One region of the Lysinibacillus sp. 2017 genome, then DNA from elsewhere that is predicted to be linked to it. Evidence: predicted binding sites of a transcription regulator. Region 1 holds the regulator's gene; the other holds the start of a gene.

The links. The regulator NrdR, encoded in region 1, represses ribonucleotide reductase genes. The targets are predictions, from matches to a motif close to AACACNATATATNGTGTT.
Region 2: the regulator NrdR is predicted to act here: its motif matches at 1,479-1,496, upstream of DCE79_RS11625 (vitamin B12-dependent ribonucleotide reductase).

Annotation. Positions count from the first base shown of each region.
Region 1 covers NZ_CP029002.1:2,714,781-2,717,997, reverse strand. Annotated here, with positions in the region: gene coaE (dephospho-CoA kinase) at 1-174, shown strand, start outside; gene DCE79_RS13250 (glyceraldehyde-3-phosphate dehydrogenase) at 403-1,422, shown strand; gene nrdR (transcriptional regulator NrdR) at 1,618-2,085, shown strand; gene DCE79_RS13240 (replication initiation and membrane attachment family protein) at 2,105-3,217, shown strand, end outside.
Region 2 covers NZ_CP029002.1:2,392,811-2,396,027, reverse strand. Annotated here, with positions in the region: gene DCE79_RS11635 (rhodanese-like domain-containing protein) at 1-366, opposite strand, end outside; gene DCE79_RS11630 (lipoate--protein ligase family protein) at 521-1,300, shown strand; gene DCE79_RS11625 (vitamin B12-dependent ribonucleotide reductase) at 1,557-3,217, shown strand, end outside.

The DNA of each region.
Region 1 (3,217 bases):
ATGGTACGTAACGGATTCACTGAACAGGAAGCACGAGCTCGTATTGCTACTCAAATTCCAGTAAAACAAAAAGAATCATTCGCTGACGCAGTGATTAATAATAACGGCACATTAGAACAAACTGCATTACAATTGCAAAACATTTTATATGAGTGGAATGTGTTGAAGTACTAATTAAACTTGTAAAATTTAACATAGATTACTCATAGATTTAAAAGATTGTTCTGAATGATTTCGGACAATCTTTTTTCTTTTTCTAACAGATTTAAGTAGGATTATTATCAGAAAATAATAACTTTTATTATGTATATTAAATATGTTCACCTTTTAAAAAAATGTGCTATACTAATGTGCGAGAAATGAAAATAAACGAATCGAAATCTTAGGAGGATTTAAATAATTATGACAGTTTCTATCGCAATTAATGGTTTTGGCCGTATTGGTCGAATGGTGTTCCGTCAAGCTATGATGCGCGGCAATGTAAATATCGTAGCAGTAAATGCAAGCTACCCAGCTGAAACGTTAGCACATTTAATTAAGTATGACACAAATCATGGCGTGTTCCCAGGTACTGTTGAAGCTACTGAAGGTGCTTTAATTGTAAATGGTAACCGCGTAGAGCTAGTTAGCGAACGTGATCCACTAAAATTACCATGGGCTGAAATGGGCGTAGATATCGTAATCGAAGCTACTGGTAAATTCAATGATCGTGCTAAAGCTGCAATGCACTTAGAAGCTGGCGCAAAAAAAGTTATTTTAACCGCTCCAGGTAAAAATGAAGATATTACGGTTGTATTAGGTGTTAATGACGACAAATTAGAATTATCTAAGCATGATGTTATTTCAAATGCATCTTGTACGACAAACTGCTTAGCTCCAGTAGCAAAAGTATTAAATGATGAATTTGGTATCGTAAACGGTTTAATGACAACAGTTCATGCATACACAAATGATCAAAATAATATTGATAACCCACACAAAGATTTACGCCGTGCGCGTAACTGTGCATCGTCAATTATCCCAACTTCGACTGGTGCTGCAAAAGCTTTGCGTTTAGTACTACCAGAATTAGATGGCAAAATTCACGGTATGGCATTACGTGTACCAACTCCGAATGTTTCGTTAGTTGATTTAGTTGTAGACTTAGAGCGTGACGTGACTGTAGAAGAAGTAAATGCTGCATTTAAGAAAGCAGCTGAAGGTAAAATGAATGGTATTTTAAACTTCAATATGGAGCCATTAGTATCTTCAGATTACAACACAACAACATTCTCATCTACAGTTGACGGCTTATCAACAATCGTTTTAGGTGACCGTAAAGTAAAAGTAATCGCTTGGTATGACAACGAGTGGGGTTACTCTGCACGTGTAGTAGATTTAGCGACTAAAATTGCGAATGAGTTAGCAATAGTTAACGCATAATTTGGTATTTGAAAAGGCCTTTTCAGAAGTGTTTTGTTTCTGTAAAAGGCTTTTTTCTATTGCATTAAAATAGCGTGGGCACTATAATTTGAAAGCGAAAATTTTTAAAACATACGAACGCGCGCGGAATCACTATTTCATGTGCGTTGTTTTTGTTATAATACATTTATACTAACAGATCAGGAGAACAAAAATATGAGATGTCCAGCTTGTCAATACAATGGAACACGTGTTGTAGATTCAAGACCTGTTGATGATAATAAAGAAATTCGTAGACGTCGTGAGTGCGAATCTTGCAGTTTCCGATTTACTACATTCGAAAAAATAGAAGAAACACCTTTAATCGTTGTGAAAAAAGAAGGTTCTCGAGAAGAGTTTAGCCGCGAGAAGGTGCTTCGAGGTTTGATTCGTGCATGCGAAAAGCGTCCAGTTCCATTAGAACAATTAGAAGAAATTGTTTTTGATATCGAAAAAGAGCTACGTCGTATAGGGAATGCAGAAGTGCGTTCTGAAGATGTTGGTGAAATGGTAATGGATCATTTAGCGAAAGTAGATGAAGTTGCTTACGTACGCTTTGCATCTGTTTACCGTCAATTTAAAGACATTACGGTATTTATTGAAGAGTTAAAAGAAATTATGACCCGTCAATCAAATGAAAAATAACAAGGAGGGGAGATAAAAAATGGTTCACTTTAATGAATTACAGCCTACGGATCATTTTGAAATAACGCTCCCTCATGCCTTATCTACAAATGAACGTCAATTAATAACGCTTTTTTATCAGCCATTAACAGGTCCAGAGCCAATTAGTCTTTATTTAACATTATGGGCCGAAGCGGAAAGTCATTCACCACAGCAATTAACGCATTATTATTTGATGAATGTGCTGTCGATGCCATTAAAAAAAGTGTTTGAAGCACGTATTGCACTCGAGGCAATTGGCTTATTAAGCACATGGCGAAAAGACGAAAATACGAGCCGCCACTTTATTTATGAGCTTGTTCGACCACTGGATGCACCGCAATTTTTTAAAGATCCGCTATTATCGATGTTTTTATTTAGTAAAATTGGGGAGGCTTCTTATCGTAAACTCCGTCAACGCTTTTTAACTAAGAAAAGTAAAGAGAACTTTGAAGAAGTGACACGCTCATTTGTCGATGTCTATCGCCCAGTGAATATGAGCTTACCAACCGATGACTATGATGAAACACATAAGAAAACATCGGATTATCCGTTTTATTTTGAACAATTTGATTTCAACTTATTAAAAGCGGGTCTTTCCGAACAATTAATACCAAGTGCGGCTTTAACGATTCAAGCGAAAGAAACAATTGCGAAGCTTGCATTCATGTATCAATTAACACCTTTGCAAATGCAAAAGGTTGTTATTTCAGCACTGGATGACCACAATAAGTTAACGACAGAGCGTTTAAAAAAAGCAGCTGCAGATTATTATAAATTAACGATTTCTACTGAGGCTCCAACATTACAGAAAACATTTGAACCAAAGCAGCATATTATCACGAAAGAGAATTTAACAAAAGAGCAGGAGTTGCTTCAATATTTAGAAACGACACCACCTGTCCAAGTATTACGTGATGTAAATAACGGGAAAGAACCGATTCCCTCAACAATTCAAATTGCCGAAGATTTAGTGGTGAAATATAGTATGCCAATTGGGGTAGTCAATGTTTTATTAGAATACGTGATGCTATCAACAGACATGAAATTGCCTAAAAATTATGTTGAAAGAATTGCAGACCACTGGAATCGTAAGCAGTTAAATACAGCAAAA
Region 2 (3,217 bases), 320 kb from region 1:
TTTACCTGTCCAAGTTTTGAAGCCGCCTTGTAATTGGTAAATTTGAGTATAGCCTTTTTTCTTTAAGTTTAATGCAGCACGTGCACTGCGACCAGAGTTTTGGCAGTAAAGATATACGGGTAAGTCTGGACGAACTTCTTTATGACGATTGTTGAATTGCGTCATCGGGATGTTACGAGCACCTAAAATGTGACCCGCTTCAAATTCTTTAGGTTCGCGTAAATCGATTAATTGTGCTTTACGGTAGCCTTCGATAAATTGTTCTTGTGTTAAGTTTGTCACCGCTTTTTTTAAGCGTAATGAGTTTACAACAATGTAAACTACGATGATGACTAAGATAGCCAATAGTGTGTATAAAATTGTCACTGCGATATTGCCCCTTTCTTTCTCTATTTTCTATTATAAGAGATGAACTAGAGATAGTCGAGTGAGTTTGTTAAAATGAACTATTGGAGGCGAGAAAATTTTGAAAAAACAGTGGTGTTTTATCAATTCAGGTCCATGTAGTCCATCTTTTAATATGGCATTGGATGAGGCATTACTCGATTGGCATAGTGAAGGTAGTATTCCACCAATTATTCGATTTTATGAATGGAATCCAGCCACACTTTCAATTGGTTATTTCCAACAAGTCAAACGTGATATTAATATGCAAGCAGTAAAAGAGCAAGATTTAGGCTTTGTTCGTCGTCCTACTGGTGGGCGTGCGGTGTTGCATGATCAAGAACTTACATACTCGGTAATCGTATCAGAAGCTTATCCAGAGATGCCAACGACTGTTACAGAAGCTTATCGTGTTATTAGTGAGGGAATTTTACTTGGGTTTCAGAATCTTGGTTTAGATGCGTATTTCAGTGTACCTGATTCGCAAGAAAAATTTGATGACTTAAAAAAGCCGAAAAGTGCGGTTTGCTTTGATGCACCGAGTTGGTATGAGCTCGTTGTGGAAGGGAAAAAAGTAGCAGGTAGTGCCCAAACACGTCAAAAAGGTGTTATTTTACAACATGGAGCAATTCTTTTAGATTTAGATGAAGAGCGATTATTATCTGTTTTTAACTTTGAGACAGAAGAATCAAAGGAAAAAATGCGCAAAAAATTACCAGAGAAAGCTGTAGCGATGAATCAGTTTTCCGAAATACCATTTACAATTGAACAATGTGTTGAAGCTTTTTCGAAAGGTTTTGAACAAGCGTTGCATATTGAACTCGTTCCGTATGAGCTATCGGAGAAACAATTACAATATGTGGAACAGTTGGCACAAAATAAATATGCATCGGATGAGTGGAATTTCAAAAAATAGAAAACGAACATCTGTTTTCATTTTTTTGAAAAAAATTTTTTGATACTTAAAACCTTGATACACGTACGGTTAACACGATTTCAAAAAAATCAAGACCTTGTTTGAAAAAATTATATGTTGTACTCTTTTTTAAGTAAAGAAGTACATACCCAATATATAGGATAGTTAAAAAGAATCAAACACTACATATTGTGTTTGATTCTCGTTTTTGTTGGGAACTTATAAATTATTAAATCGTTCAAAGGGGGCTTATGTGGTGGCAAGTGTTATAGAAGAAACCATCCAAGTCAATCAGTTAAATCAAGATATCGAGCAGTTTCCTCAAGTACATCCGATTACATCGGATATGCATATTACCCATAGAGGTGTGTCTCGTCTGGTTATGATTGACCGTTATTCTTTTAAAGATACGGAAAAGAAAACATTAAAAGTAGGAGATTTTGTTGTATTAACCGTAAAACAAGATCCAAAATTCCCTGCACGTGGATTAGGGATTATTCAATCGATTAATCTAGATAAAAAAACGGCATCGATTTTAATTGAAGAAGATTACCGACATGTATTAGATGGGGACGAGCAAACAACAGGTGTTGTCGAACGCTCTTTAGATATAATCGAAAAACCTTTAGAAATTTATTATGAGCAAATTGCCAAACGTAATGCGACGGGCTTAGCTGCTGTTGAAAAAACAGAAGAAAAGCGCAAAGAATGGTTTGAAAAGTTTTATGAACAATTAGTAGCACTTAACTTTATTCCTGCAGGTCGTGTAATTTATGGTGCTGGCTCTGAAACCGAAGTAACATTCTTTAACTGCTACGTTATGCCATTTGTTGCGGATTCTCGTGAAGGCATTAGTGATCACCGTAAGCAAGTAATGGAAATTATGAGTCGCGGTGGTGGTGTTGGTACGAATGGTTCAACACTTCGTCCACGTAACACGTTGGCACGTGGGGTAAATGGTAAATCATCTGGTTCGGTAAGTTGGTTAGATGATATTGCGAAGTTAACACATCTTGTTGAACAAGGTGGATCACGTCGTGGTGCTCAAATGATCATGTTAGCGGATTGGCATCCAGATATCGTGGAGTTCATCATTTCTAAAATGCAAAATCCACGTATTTTACGCTACTTAATGGAAAATACAGAAGATGAAACAATCATCCGTATGGCGAAAGAAAAGCTAAAATTCAAAGCGTTAACATCACAAGAAGACGCAATGTATCAAGGTATCTTAAACTTCAAAAACATTGAAGGTTTCGGGGGCTTTAACGAAGCTATTATCCGCGATGCTGAAACAAAACTTCGTGATGGTGGTACGTTCTCTGTACACAATCCAGATTTCTTAACGGGTGCGAATATTTCGGTTACATTAACGAAAGAGTTCATGGATGCTGTTGAAACAGATGGTGAATTCCCATTACGTTTCCCAGATGTAGCAAACTACACACCAGAGCAAATGAAAGACTACAACGAAAAATGGCATGAAGTAGGCGACGTTCGTGAATGGGAAAAGCTTGGTTATCCAGTGCGCACATACCGTACAATTAAAGCAAAAGAGCTTTGGAATTTAATTAATATTTGTGCAACATATGCTGCAGAGCCAGGTATTTTCTTCATCGATAACGCCAACGACATGACAAATGCGAAAGCATATGGTCAACAAGTTGTAGCAACCAATCCATGTGGAGAACAACCACTAGCACCATACTCAGTATGTAACTTAGCTGCGGTAAACTTAGCGCAGTTTGCTAATAAAGAAACAAAAACAGTTGATTTTGATGCCTTACGTAAAACGGTTCAAGTTGGCGTACGCATGCAAGACAACGTAATCGATGCAACACCTTACTTCTTAGAAGATAACAAAAAACAAGCTCTTGGTGAACGTCGAGTTGGTCTTGGTGTTATGGGTCTTGCTGA